2 regions of the Paenibacillus glucanolyticus genome follow, and region 1 is predicted to be linked to the other one. Evidence: predicted binding sites of a transcription regulator. Region 1 holds the regulator's gene; the other holds the start of a gene.

Region 1 (7,484 bases):
TGTCCATCGCTTCTGCAACGGATAACATCGCCTGCTCCCACCATTGGTCCAGCGCTTCCGAGGAATGCTCCTCCACCTGGATTTTCAGCTCACGCTGCCCAATTACAGATTTGCCTTCTTGCTTTATATGCTGCACAAGCCCCTGCAAATTCGTTTCCGGAGCCAGATCAAGTTTCAAAGTAACCGTATCCTGTTTAATATCTATATGAGAACTCTTCACACCATCATACTGCGAAACAACATTTGCTAGCGGGTTATGCTGTGCCATCTGCCGATACAGAAACCATCCACCAAAGAGGACCGATGCTGAGATCACGACAGTCAGCACGATAGGTACAATGCGTAGTTTCATGAAGTTCCTCCTTAAAATCTTATATAGTTTTTGTCTATCATTTTCTTTGTATATAATGACATGTAATAACGATATAATACGATGCATGTAGTTTGTATGCTTAATTTGTACAAATATGAGTATATCACATTTTATATACTTTTTCATGCGTATCTGTGAAAATATTTAGAACAGTTTTTCCATTTTATTTATTGTAAACGTTGTCAATTGATGTGAAAAAAAGAGGCATCCCGAAATTGATAGGGATGTCTCTCTTTACTTTTCTACTATTGATTTGGAAGAATAATGTCATTGCCGATCGGATTTCCATCTTGGAAACGATAGAATCGATAGCCCCGCTGACCATTGCTTTCGTACTGGAGCTGCCATACAAACTCATTTTCATACATACCCGGCAGCAATCTCTTAATGGTTGCTCCTGGCAAATCATTGTGAATCTGATCCAGTATCTGTGCTTCTGACATTCCGGAACTCAATAAGACTGACTGCACCGCATCGGCACCATCAACCGGTACATTATCATCGGTGAATTTCACCCAGACCATTCGGTCCTGATTGTCTTTATCCTTGCCGCTGACAACCCAGTAATTGTTGTCCTCGCCCCACACCGATTTATAGGTCTTTCCTGTCGAAACCAAACCGCCATGCTGTTTGGAAGCGTTGATTGCCATTCTCTCTTCATTCCAAGTGTCCTTCATGACATGCGAATAGTAGAGCTGCAGACCTAGCAGCAAGAGCAGCACTCCGGATACACTTAGCAATATCCACTTCGTTTTTTTCTTCAATCCGTCTTCCTCGCTCCCCTTGATTATTCCCTAGAGGGTTGTAAGACGCTCAAATGCAGACTGGGCTTCCCGGCGAATACGTTCCTCGTCGAGGGTAAGGCTGGCGCCATTTTTCACTACCTGCTTGCCGTCAACCCATACATGCTCTACATCCTTTGCACTGGCTGAATAGATCGCATGGGACACATAATCGGTTCGAGGAAGGAAGTGCGCCTGATCTGTATTCAACGCGATCATATCCGCCTTCATGCCGACGGCAAGTGTGCCTATATCTTCAATGAAAGCCGATTTGGCTCCATTCTCCGTACCCATCCGCAGTGCTTCGGCTGCTGGAATGGCCGTAGGATCACCGCTTACCCCTTTATGGATCAATGCAGCCAGACGCATCTCTTCAAACATATCCAGATTGTTATTGCTCGCTGGTCCGTCGGTACCCAGGGACACGGTAACGCCGGCTTTCAGGAGTGCAGGCACGCGCGCTATACCACTGGCAAGCTTCAGATTACTGCCTGGATTATGAGAGACCGCGACTTGATATTTAGCCAAAATCTCGATCTCTTCATCAGTCAAATGGACGGCGTGCGCCAGAAGTGTAGGACGAGAGAACATGCCCAGCTTCTCCAGATGCGCAACGGGACGGAGTCCGTAGTCATTCACATTCTGGGCCACTTCCGTGTCCGTTTCCGACATATGTGTATGCAGCGGCAGATTCAAATCATGGGATGCTTGGACGAATTTTTCAATTAGATCCGGTGGACACGTATACGGTGCATGCGGCGAGAGCATCGTTGTGATTCTGCCATCGGCTTTGCCGTGCCAGTCCTTCGCAAATGCAACCGCCTCATCCAGTTTTTGCTGCTGAACCTCAGGCGGACATAATCCGATAACGCCACGGGTCAGGACACCGCGCATTCCTGAATCCTCTACCACTTTAGCAACCTGGTCCATGTGATCATACATATCCACAAAAGTTGTGGTTCCGCCCTTGATCATCTCCAGCACGGAAAGAGAGGCTCCCCAGTAAACATCATCGGCCGTGAATTTGGCTTCCATCGGCCACATTTTTTCCTGCAGCCATACTTGCAGCGCCAAATCGTCTCCATAACCGCGGAGCAGTGACATGGCAGCATGTCCATGGGTATTTACCAAACCAGGCAGGAACAACAGATGTGTGCCGTCGATAATCTCGGTTCCTTCCTCTACCGGCGGCTGTTCCTCACCAAGATAGGTAATGCGGTCATTCTCAACAACCATGTATCCACGAAGAACGGATCTTCCATCCTCAAGCACAGCAAAAGTACCGTTCTTAACCATCCACTTCGTTGTCGTCATGTGAAGCTTCCTCCTTACCGTTGTCCAAATAATAAGCCAAGCTCTGCAAATCGGTTGTAAAATCGGCCGTATGAATACGGATATGAGGTGGAGCTTTCAGGATGGTTGGCGCAAAATTCAGAATCGCTTCGATGCCTGCTGCAATAAGCTGATTAGCTACGTTTTGCGCCTCAAAATCCGGAACGGTAATAATCCCGATACGAATGCCGTATTCATGTACGGTTTTCTCAAGCTCTTCCATCGGCTGAACCGTCAAGTTGTTGATTTTCATACCAACTTTGGGGGAATATGAATCGAAAATAGCCACAATCTTCATATTATCCTTCAGGAATGCATTGTAATTGGATAATGCATGTCCAAGATTACCGGCTCCAACCAATGCTACATTAATCTTCTGGTCCAGCTTCAGAATCTGGCGAATCTTCTCAATCAAATAGGAAACATCATATCCGATCCCTTTCCGTCCAAAATCACCGAAATACGCCAGGTCCTTACGAATTTGAGCAGGATTCAGATCCAGTTTCTGCCCCAGCTCCTGGGATGAAACAGTTGAGACCTCCCGCTTCTGAAGCTCATTCAAATAGCGCAAATATACAGGTAATCTGCGGACCACGGCTTCCGAAATTTTTTCCGATTTCATGCATGCTCCCCCTAGTAAAGGTTAATAACTACATCTCTTGCATTTTCATTCTTCGTTTAGCTATCATTCATCGGATTGGTTATCTGCCCCAACCTCGACCTCTTCCTGAAGCCATTCCGAGATGCGTGGAACAATTCCCTCTGTCGGCATATGCTCCATCTTAGGTCCTGGCAAGGAATATAAGAAATATTTCCCGTAATAGGATTCAATCACCCGGGTATCGTATACAATCACGATCCCTTTATCCTGTGCCGTCCGGACCAGGCGGCCAAACCCTTGCTTGAACCGAATAACCGCTTGCGGAACGGAAAGCTTCATGAAGGGGTTCTTTTTCTGCTGCTGCAGCAGTTCACTCTTGGCTTCCACCAGCGGATGATTCGGCGGCTGGAAAGGCAGCCGTACAATAGCAAGACAGGTCAACGCCTCGCCCGGAATGTCGACCCCTTCCCAGAAGGAGCTGGTGCCAAGGAGCACCGATGCGCTGCTCTCCTGGAAGCGTCGAATCAACTTGGTTCGACTGGTCCCGTCCATTCCTTGCCCCAGCACCGCAATGTCGCTTAATGCCAATGCTTCCTTCAGTGGCTCATGCACCTGACGCAGCATCCGGTAAGAGGTGAACAGAACGAGCATCCTTCCATGGGTAGCGATCGCCGTTTCGGCCAGTGACTGCACAAGTGTGTTCACAAAGAGGGCATCCCCGACCGATCCCTTCACGCTCGGAAAATCACGCGGAACGACAAGCAGCGCTTGTTCTCTGTAATTAAACGGAGACGGCAGCTGAACCGTGTTCAGATTACCGGCGTCAGCCGCTTCCTGAAGACCCAGATTCTCGATCATGAACTGGAACGATTTATCCACCGACAAGGTAGCCGATGTCAGAATGACGCTTTGTTTTTTATCAAAAAACAATTCCTTTAAATGAGTGCTTACATCAACAGGCACTGCATAGAGCTGCAGCGATTTACTGCGGAAATTGCCATTAGCCTCCATCCAGTATACCGTACCCTCATCATTAAGAGCCATGAAGGAGCGCAAGTCCTCACGGTGAGCGGCCAGGTCTTTAAACAGTCCGGACAGATCCGTAAGCAAGCTGTCTGCACTGTAATCATCCAGATCTTCCTTCATTTCAGCAATCAGCTTGTCACCCTTGCGCACAACGTCACCCAGGGTCACATGAATCTGATGCTCCAGCTCCGCCAGCGATTGCCAATCCTTCGGTTTCTTGAGAGGCGATAACCGAAGTGAGAATTGGCCCGCGTCTCCTGGAGATGCATCCCCGCGTTCCGGCAGCAGTGCAAACAGCTGATCGCTAAGACGATCCCAATTTTCTTTGGCCGTGATGAGATCTGGATACATACGGTCAATGACAGAAGACCATTCTACGGCCTTCTCATGCGGTGAAGCCTGAAGCAGCTGGCGAAGCGCGGGAAGCTGTCCGCTGCGGCTGTCCTTGTACATCCGGGTCAACGTATGCACAACCGTAAAATATTTCATTTGCAAGCCAAGGTGCTTGCCCGCAACGTCCTCAAGATGATGTGCTTCGTCAATGACGAGGCGTTCATAACTCGGCAGCAGCTGATGATTGGCTTTAACGTCAGTGAACAGCTTCGAATGGTTCGTAATGACCACGTCGGCAACGCTCGCTTCATGTTTGGCCCTGTGGTAGTAGCATTTGCGGAACCATGGGCAGGCACGTCCAAGACAGGAATCCGAATCGCTGGAGATCGTCTCCCAGAAATCTCCGCCACGGCCGCCGAGGTTCAGCTCTTCATCGTCGCCGTTTTCTGTCTGTGTCAGCCAGACCAGCATCTGTGCTGCAATGATCACATCTTCCTTCGGCGAATGAAAATCTCTTCTATTTATTTTATGTTCAAATTTTCTCAAACACAAATAATGTCCTCTCCCCTTAAAAATAGCTGCTTTAAAGGGAAAAGGAACAACCTGAGTGAGCAGCGGTATATCCCGGTCACGCAGCTGTTCTTGAAGATTGATTGTATGCGTGCTGACCATGACCTTCTGTTCCTGCTTCACACTTTGATAGATCGAAGGCAGCAAATAGCCGAGGGACTTCCCTGTTCCCGTGCCTGCTTCAATCAACAGATGTTTATTATCATCCAGTGCCTGCATCACTTCTTGGAACATCATATCCTGAGCGTCTCTGCTCTCGTAATGAGGCAGCGTTTCCTTCAGACGGTCCCGGACATCGCTCATGTACTGTTCGAAGCTCACATCAGCCAGTGGGTTCGGCTCCGATTCGTCCCTTGCGGGTGCAATATCGTTCCAATCATCAACAGCCAGCGCAAACTGGCGATAATACGTATGGGTATCTCCGCCCTGTACAGCTTGGAATTCCCGTTCCGCCCGGATTCCGTCAAAGAACCAGGCCAAATCGCTATCCTCATCAGCAAAAAGATCACTTAACCGTTGAATGGTCAAGAGCGGAAGCTCATCGATCTCCTCCAGACATTTCAGCAGCGCATAGGCCGTTGCAAGTGCATCGCTGTCCGCTTGATGCGGACGGTCATGCTCCAGGCCGAAATGGGAAGACACCATTCCAAGCTGATATGAAGAAAGCGAAGGGAAGCATATTTTCAAGAAGTGCATCGTATCTAGAATCCGACCGCTGAACGGTAAATAGCCACAGCGATCGAGTGCATTTTGCAAAAAATTAAAATCAAAAGCTACGTTATGCCCAACCAATACCACATCGTCGAGCATGGGCACAAGTTCCATCATCATTTCCTCTAGGGATGGAGCGTCCGCTACATCGCTGTCAGAAATACCGGTCAAACCGGTGATAAACGGAGGGATTGGAATCCCGGGATTGACATAAGTGCCGTACACGCGGGATATACTTCGATCCTCTTCGATGATGGCCAGTCCGACCTGAATAATCTCATCTGCAGACTGGTTGCCCGTGGTTTCAAAATCCAATACGGCAAATTTCATTCGACTAAATCCCTTTCCTCCAGACTAATTAACAGCATACCAGAAGTTGCGGGTTTTGAACATTCCGGGTAAAAAATCCCCTCACCCTCCCCTTCCTGCTTCACACGGCAAAAAGCGATGCCAAAGTCTCTTTAGAATGAGCTCTGGCATCGCTTCTTGTTAGGCTTTTTCTTCTACAGCAAAGAGATCAGTTGGCTGCCGTACTGAAGTTCACCGCGGTTCTTCTTGCAGACCTCCAGATTAATAATGGGATCGGGCAGAGTCGGATCGCTGTGAATTGCCAGTGCGAAATTTTCTTCGGCCTTCCCTTGTTGTCCATTCAATACCTCGATGCATCCAAGTGCATTGTAGATCATCGCCCGGAGCTTCTTGTTATCTGCCAGCGGCAGAATGGACATCAATACATCAGATGCCTGAGCTGTCTGCCCCATATAAAGATGGGACATCGCAATGTACAGCTTGATCAGAAGGCTCTCCGGAAATACCACAGCGGCAGCCCCAAACTGCTGTATTGCCGGCTGGAACATCAACAACTTGTAATAACCTTGGCCACGGATAAAAGCATCAAGCTGCAATTCAGGCGCTTCGGTCGGCGGAAAAACCGGGGGTGATACGGCATTTTCGCGGAAAATGGCCATCTTCTCTTCAAATTGGAGCCACTCCTCGATAATTGCTTCACTCATGCTTTTGAGCATGTTCCAGTTTTGTACCAGCGCCTGTTTTTGGGGACCTTGTGCAGAAGGGTAATGCTTCACAATTTCATCTAACATGTTGTTCATTTCAGCGAATACATGTTGAAACATAGCTGCATCCCACCCTTAGCGGAAAAATGAGATCAGTGCATCGACCTGAACTCATTTTCTGTAGAAGTCGGTCTTTTCATCCCTTTGGGCTTCCGTCACATTTTGGCTCTTAGAGAACCGCCGCGTGGACTTCGCGATACTCCGTCGTAACCGGCTTATTCATTTCGTCGACAATCACAACCGTAGGCGTATGATGGTCGTATTCCTCTTTGGACATCATGGCATAAGAAATGATAATTACATTGTCTCCAGGTTGAACAAGCCTTGCTGCGGCGCCGTTCAGGCATATAACCCCGCTACCGCGTTCGCCTTTGATAACGTACGTTTCCAAACGGGCGCCATTGTTATTGTTCACGATTTGAACTTTTTCATTCTCCAGCAAGTCTGCAGCCTCCATTAAATTTTCATCAATGGTAATGCTGCCCACATAATTCAGATTGGCTTCCGTCACCGTAGCCCGGTGGATTTTGGATTTCATCATCGTTCTAAACATGGGATCCCCCTACTTTTGGTTGGATTAGCGCATTGTCAATGAGACGAGTTCTGCCGAAGCGCACAGCCAGCGCCATAATTACCGGGCTGTCTCCATCAACCATACGATAAGAATCTTCCACTGGAACAAG
Region 2 (7,484 bases), 210 kb from region 1:
CGGTGACGGAACTCCTTCTAGCGGATATGCCATTCCGAGTTCCTTCCATTTGTACACACCCATCTGATGGTAGGGCAGAATTTCGAATTTATCAACGCCTTGTAAAGTGCGAATAAATTGACCGAGCGCCCTCAGGTCGTGTTCGCTGTCATGGATACCCGGCACATATACGTGCCGGACCCACATTTTTCGACCATGGTGGGACAGCCAGCGGGCGGTCTTCAGCGTCCTCTCATTCGACTTCCCGGTCAGCTTGATATGCTTCTCATCGTTGATATGCTTCAGATCGAGCAGAACCAAGTCGGTATGCTCCAGCAGCTCCGATATTTTCTCCGGCTCATTATAACCGTTGCTGTCAAGGGTCGTGTGCAGATTCCAGCGGCGCTTTACTTCCTTAAACAGCTCGGTTACAAAAGGATACTGCAGTGTCGGCTCGCCTCCGGATACGGTCAGCCCTCCACCGGAAGAACGATAGTAACTTAGATAAGGCTCAATCTGAGCCAGCACATCCTCTACCGTCATTTCCTGTCCTTCATGCAATCCCCACGTATCCGGATTGTGGCAATATTGACACTTCAGCAGACATCCCTGCATGAAGAGTACAAAGCGGATACCTGGACCGTCCACCGTTCCGAATGTTTCTATGGAGTGTATATGACCTTTAAGCATAGGGCGTCATCCTTTCTGTATCCGCTGTTGTTACTTTCCATTCTTACATCGTTCCGTGGAAGGTACGATTGATCACGTCGAGCTGTTGTTCGCGTGTCAGTTTGACAAAATTGACCGCATACCCGGATACCCGGATCGTTAACTGCGGATAATTCTCCGGATGTTCCATCGCATCCATCAGCTGCTCCCGGTCAAACACGTTCACGTTCAGATGATGAGCCTTGCTTCCAAAATATCCATCCAGCATCGCAACCAGATTGTTCACGCGAATCTCGCTTTCCTTCCCGAGGGCTTTCGGTACAATCGAGAATGTATTCGATATCCCGTCGAGGCTGTCCTCATAAGGCAGCTTGGCCACGGAAGTCAATGAAGCGAGGGCACCCTTCTTATCGCGTCCGTGCATAGGGTTCGCACCCGGCGCAAACGGCTCGCCCGCCTTGCGGCCGTCCGGTGTGGTTCCCGTTTTCTTGCCGTATACGACATTGGACGTAATGGTCAGCACCGATTGGGTCGGCATCGCATCGCGGTATGCCTTGTGTTTGCGAATCATGCTCATGAAGGCTTCAACGAGTTCTACGGCGATGTCGTCAACCCGATCGTCGTTGTTACCGTAGCACGGAAAGTCGCCTTCTATTTCAAAATCAACTGCAATCCCTTGCTCATTGCGTACTGGCTTCACCTGTGCATGCTTGATTGCACTCAGCGAATCCGCCGCTACGGACAGGCCCGCTATACCGCATGCCATCGTCCGCAGAATATCCCGATCATGAAGCGCCATTTCAATCCGTTCGTAGCTGTATTTATCATGCATATAGTGGATCACGTTCAGTGTGTTCATATACAGCTTTGCAAGCCATTCCATCATCGGCTTGAATCGCTTCATGACCTCGTCATAACTCAGAACCTCTGCCGTAATAGCAGGGTATTCCGGACCAACCTGGGCGCCGGATTTCTCATCCTTCCCGCCGTTGATTGCATACAGGAGCGCTTTGGCCAGATTGGCTCTGGCTCCGAAGAACTGCATCTGTTTCCCGATGCGCATAGCGGATACGCAGCAAGCAATCCCGTAATCGTCTCCGTAAATCGGACGCATGAGATCATCGTTCTCATATTGGATCGAGCTGGTTTCGATCGATACCTTCGAGCAGTATTTCTTGAAGCCTTCGGGCAGTTTCTCAGACCATAATACCGTCAAGTTCGGTTCCGGGGCAGGGCCCAAATTATACAACGTATGCAGGAAACGGAAGCTGTTCTTGGTTACTCTTGTTTCCCCATTTAACGACATACCGCCAATCGATTCTGTGACCCATGTTGGATCACCGCTGAACAGTTCATTGTAATCCGGTGTACGCAGGAACTTCACGATCCGCAGTTTCATGACAAAATGGTCAACCAGCTCCTGTGCAGTCTCTTCCGTCAGCTTGCCTTCAGCCAGATCACGCTGGATGTAGATATCGAGGAAAGTAGATACCCGGCCAAGCGACATGGCTGCGCCATTCTGTTCCTTGATAGCAGCTAAATAACCGAAATACAGCCATTGGAATGCTTCCTTCGCCGTATTCGCAGGCTTCGAAATGTCAAAGCCGTGCATGCCCGCCATTTCCTTCAATTCCTTGAGTGCATGGATTTGCTCGGACAATTCTTCCCGCAATCGGATCACCGGCTCATCCATCGCATCAACCTCAAGCTCGCCCAGCTCTCGCAATTTATCCTGGATCAAGACATCTACACCATACAAGGAGATTCTGCGATAATCGCCAATAATACGACCACGGCCATAAGCATCGGGAAGACCTGTAATAATCCCTGCCTTACGAGCTGCCCTCATCTCCGAGGTATAGGCATCAAACACGCCCTGATTATGTGTTTTGCGTATGCCTGAGAAGATGTCCACTACCGCTTGCGGCATTTCAAAACCATATGCGTTGCAAGCATCAATCATCATTCGGATTCCGCCGAACGGTTGTATCGAACGCTTGAACGGCTCATCCGTCTGTACGCCGACGATCTGTTCCTTCTCCTTATCCAAATAGCCAGGTTGATGGGACACAATCGTGGAAGGCGTATTCACATCAACATCCAGCACCCCGCCATTATCCCGTTCTTTTTTGGTTAAATCCGATACGATATCCCAGAGTGCCTTCGTGTTGTCCGTTGGTCCTGCCAAAAAATCATCAGAGCCATAATAAGGTGTTATGTTCTCTGCAATAAAATCATTAACGTCAATCCGCTTGTTCCATTTACCTGATTTAAAACCTTTCCAGCCCACTTCTTTTTCAATCACCGACATATTGAATCCCTCCTAGATTATGCTGCAGCTTGCTGCACAGGCGGAGTCACACATTGATCCATCTCAGATCTTAATGTGATTATTTTCACGATCAATGCTGCCTCGACCCCGCCGTGTACCTTCAAACTTCTATATCAAAGACCTGAGATTCAGCTTTCTTCTACACTTTTATTGTAATCCTGTTCATTCTCAGCATCTGTGATAAAAATCACAAACTTATCTTTTCCCGTGATTTTTATCACTCTGTTTTACCCGCCCGCTTCTGTTATGCAGTCCGCAGTCCACAACCCGTCTCTCGTATTTCTTGGATCTAAAAGCGGCCGTAGAACGTGTTGCGGTATACTTCCGCAAGCTCTGTGACAAGCGGCAGCTTTGGATTGCTCGTAGTGCACTGGTCTTCAAAGGCCCGGTCCGCCAAATGCTCAACACGTTTCTCAAAATCTTGAGGATCGATTCCCAGCTGCTGGAACGACTCTTCGATGCCCAGCTTCTTGTTCAGCTCTCGGATTGCACCGATCAAACTGTTGACGCCCTCTTCCGTCGTTCTTGCAGGCAAGCCCAGAATCCTTGCAATTTCTGCATATCTCTCATCGGCTACAAAGTGGGTGTATTTAGGCCAAGCGGCAAATTTGGTTGGCTTCTTGGCGTTGTAGCGGATGACGTGCGGCAGCAGGATTGCATTGGTTCGCCCGTGAGCTGTGTGATACTGGCCGCCCCATTTATGCGCAAGGCTATGATTGATGCCAAGGAATGCATTCGCGAAGGCCATGCCGGCAAGCGTCGAAGCATTATGCATTTTCTCTCTGGCCAGCTTGTCGCCGGTAAGCGCCGACTGCTCAAGATACTGGAACACCAGCTGTATGGCCTTGATTGCCAAACCATCCGTGAAATCGTTAGCCATGACCGATACATACGCCTCGATGGCATGTGTCAAAACGTCCATCCCGGTATCCGCTACCGCTGTTTTTGGCAGGGTGTATACAAATTCCGGATCGATAATCGCAACATCCGGGGTCAGCTCATAGTCAGCCAGCGGGTACTTGGTATTCCCCAGCACTTTATCCGTAATGACCGCAAACGAGGTCACTTCCGAGCCCGTTCCCGAGGTGGTTGGAATGGCAACGAATTTTGCCTTCTGTCCAAGCTTCGGATATTTATAGACCCGTTTGCGGATATCCATAAATTTTTGCTTCAGATTATTGAAGTCCGTATCCGGGTATTCATAGAACAGCCACATCGCTTTTGCTGCATCCATCGGCGAACCGCCGCCGAGGGCAATGATGCAGTCCGGCTGGAATCGCTTCAGCATCTCCGATCCGCGTTCTACCGTCGTTGTGGAAGGATCCGGCTCAACCTCCGAGAACACCTCGATAGGAACCGGCACTCTGCGCTGACGCAGATAGTGCTCTACCCGCTCTACGTAGCCAAGCTTCACCATCATCGGATCGGTTACGATAGCAACCCGGGTAATATCGGGCATTTTGGCAAGATACTGCGTGGATCCTTTTTCAAAATAGATTTTATCCGGCACTTTAAACCACTGCATATTCACGGTTCTGCGGTTCACCCTTTTCACGTTGATGAGGTTGACGGCTGTTACGTTCGACGAGGTAGAGTTACGGCCATACGAACCGCAGCCCAGCGTCAACGATGGCAGGTTCGTGTTGTAGATGTCACCAATCCCGCCTTGCGAGGATGGCTGGTTCACCAGAATACGGCAGGTCTTCATCCGGTCCGAGAATTTCATGATGATTTCCTCATTGTGCGAGTGGATGACCGACGAGTGGCCCATGCCGCCAAATGCTACCATTTCTTCCGCGCGCGTAATTCCTTCCTCTGCATTTTTCACTTTATAGCAGGCCAGAACCGGACTGAGCTTCTCGGCAGACAGTGGATATGCAGGACCTACTCCCTCCAGCTCGGCGACCAGAATTTTGGTGCTCTCCGGCACTTCAAAGCCGCAGGCCTCGGCAATCCTGAATGCCGGCAGTCCGACGATTGACGGGTTAACCGCACATTTCTCCGATATCATCGCGTGTGCAGTCAGCTTCGCCAGTTCCTCCCTGTTTACGAAATAACAGCCGCTGGCCATCATTTTTTTCTTCACTGCCGTATAGATAGGCTCCTCTATAATGACTGCCTGTTCAGAAGCACATATCATGCCGTTATCAAAGGTCTTGGACAGAATCAGGTCATTTACCGCCTGATCCAGATCTGCACTCTTTTCAATGAAGCAAGGCACATTGCCGGGTCCTACACCAAGCGCAGGTTTACCGCAGCTGTAGGCTGCCTTTACCATCGCGGATCCGCCGGTAGCCAGAATGCAGGCAACATCAGGATGGTTCATCAGTGTATTGGTTTTATCCATGGAAGGAGCCTCGATCCACTGAATGCAATCGGCCGGAGCACCTTGAGCAACAGCAGCATCCCGCAATATCAGGGCAGCTTCCCTGCTGCATGCCTGTGCGGATGGATGGAATCCGAAAATGATCGGGTTTCTTGTTTTGATGGAGATCAGTGCCTTAAAAATTGTTGTGGAGGTGGGATTGGTTACCGGGGTAATCCCCATGATGATCCCGATCGGCTCCGCAATTTTCTGAAAGCTGTCAAAAGCGTTATCCTCAATGACACCCACCGTTTTGTCATACTTGATGCTGTTGTGGATGTACTCTGTGGCAAACAAGTTTTTGATAATTTTATCCTCATATACACCGCGGCCAGTTTCTTCTACAGCCATTTTTGCCAGCTGCATATGCTTATCAAGGCCTGCGATGGCCATCGCCTGCACAATCCCGTCAATTTGCTCCTGATTCAATTCCATAAACTTTTCTTTCGCCCGGTTCGCTTTGTCAATCAGACCTTGAATGTACTCCCCTGCTGTCTGTCCCTTTACTTCGCTCGTTCCTTTGCTCACAGCCATATCTCTCATCCTCCCATGGTTCATGATTCTTTCTCTTCTACGGTTTGATCGTATCACAGCCATTTCTAAAATCATGTGAAATATTTCACAATATTAAAATTTATCTTTTCTGTGTGATTTATACCTGTCTTCGCCCTATTTCAAGTGAAAGAGATCACAAAGTTTGAAAATTCGCCATCATTTCCCTCTTGTTCCGCCCCACAAGTGAATGTTTTCACGTTATAATGTATTTAAAGATTAAACAGATCAAATTTTAGGATGTTAGGGGATACCAACATGAAAACTGTAGACAATGTAATGGAAATCGAAAACCTAGGGAACACCCAGTGCTTCTCGGAACAAAACCGCAACCGTCTGCTGGTCACCATGAAGGAAAGAGTACTCCCTGAAGGCTCCCATTTGTTCTGGGAAGGTGACTTCGCCGACAAGTTGTACTTCGTGAAACAAGGAAGAATTAAGTTAACTAAATCGACTGATGAAGGCAAAGAGCTTATTCTATATATGTATCATCCAGGGGATATGGTCGGTCAGGCCGATCCATTCTTCAGCACCAATCACAGCTTCTCGGCAGAGGTGCTTGAGGATAGTGTGGTCGGGGTTATCGAGCATAAGGATTTGGAGATGCTGATCTGTCAGCATTGTGATTTTGCCATTGATTTTATGAAGTGGATGGGCATTCACCACCGGATCACCCAGACCAAATTCCGTGATCTTATGATGTACGGCAAGCCGGGTGCATTAACCTCGACGCTGATTCGTCTGAGCAATACGTACGGTCAGCATCAGGCAGATGATACCATTCTCATTAATAAGAAGATTACCCACACCGATCTCTCGAACATGATTGGGGCAACTCGCGAAAGCGTGAACCGGATGCTGAGTGATCTCCGTAAAAAAGACGCCATTGAATATGCCGGGGGTATGATTGTCATCAAGGATCTGCCGATGCTGCAGGAAATATGCCATTGCGAGATGTGTCCGCTCGAAATTTGCCGGATTTAATGTCACTGCGTCTCGCTGTGCATAATATACAGCCTTTTGACCACAATAAACCTTGTCTTTCCAAACCAAAATTAAAGGGAGTGCTCAGCATGCGTGAAGGTTTGATTCCTGCTGTTCTTGGAACTGTGGTTTCTGCTTCGGGTGCCGCTCTGCTTAGCAGCAAGTATAAACTTGCCGCAACCGGTATTCTCGGCTTCGGACTGGCTCATCTTGTGCTTGGTGCGATTGACCTGGTGGAACACCGGTAAACGATTGGAAAGACTGCACGTCATAAACACACCTTCCTCTAGAGGGTGTGTTTATCTATGTTATATGATCTGAGCCTCCATATAGGCTCGTTCTCCGCTTGGCACTTTCAGATAAGGCCGGATCCCGGCAAACCCCTTCGCATCCAGATCCACACCCGTCATCCAGTTTCCCTCCAGCCAGTCACTGCCCGATTGCATAATGACAGCCGGTGCCTGAATATGTTCCTGATACAAAATGACGCCACCTTGAATAGCCTTGAACGTCTTCCCTTGCTGCAACAAGGGTTCGGCACTGATGTACGTCGGCACAAAATAAGCAGCAATCACATCCAGCTCCTCCCCGTCAAAAAACGGC

The links. Region 1 encodes Rex, which represses fermentation and respiration genes when NADH is low (regulators of the CRP and FNR family bind a similar motif). Its sites were predicted from a motif close to TTGTGAAATATTTCACAA; they were not measured.
Region 2: adhE (bifunctional acetaldehyde-CoA/alcohol dehydrogenase) is a predicted target of Rex. The motif match lies at 5,953-5,970, and genes of this name have one in related genera.

Annotation. Positions count from the first base shown of each region.
Region 1 covers NZ_CP147845.1:4,227,392-4,234,875, forward strand. Annotated here, with positions in the region: gene WDY75_RS19750 (hypothetical protein) at 1-352, opposite strand, end outside; gene WDY75_RS19755 (DUF5590 domain-containing protein) at 619-1,137, opposite strand; gene WDY75_RS19760 (amidohydrolase) at 1,168-2,469, opposite strand; gene WDY75_RS19765 (redox-sensing transcriptional repressor Rex) at 2,444-3,109, opposite strand; gene dinG (ATP-dependent DNA helicase DinG) at 3,173-6,058, opposite strand; gene WDY75_RS19775 (hypothetical protein) at 6,232-6,861, opposite strand; gene panD (aspartate 1-decarboxylase) at 6,971-7,354, opposite strand; gene panC (pantoate--beta-alanine ligase) at 7,347-7,484, opposite strand, start outside.
Region 2 covers NZ_CP147845.1:4,433,683-4,441,166, forward strand. Annotated here, with positions in the region: gene pflA (pyruvate formate-lyase-activating protein) at 1-669, opposite strand, end outside; gene pflB (formate C-acetyltransferase) at 713-2,959, opposite strand; gene adhE (bifunctional acetaldehyde-CoA/alcohol dehydrogenase) at 3,270-5,879, opposite strand; gene WDY75_RS20895 (Crp/Fnr family transcriptional regulator) at 6,156-6,881, shown strand; gene WDY75_RS20900 (hypothetical protein) at 6,971-7,129, shown strand; gene WDY75_RS20905 (hypothetical protein) at 7,190-7,484, opposite strand, start outside.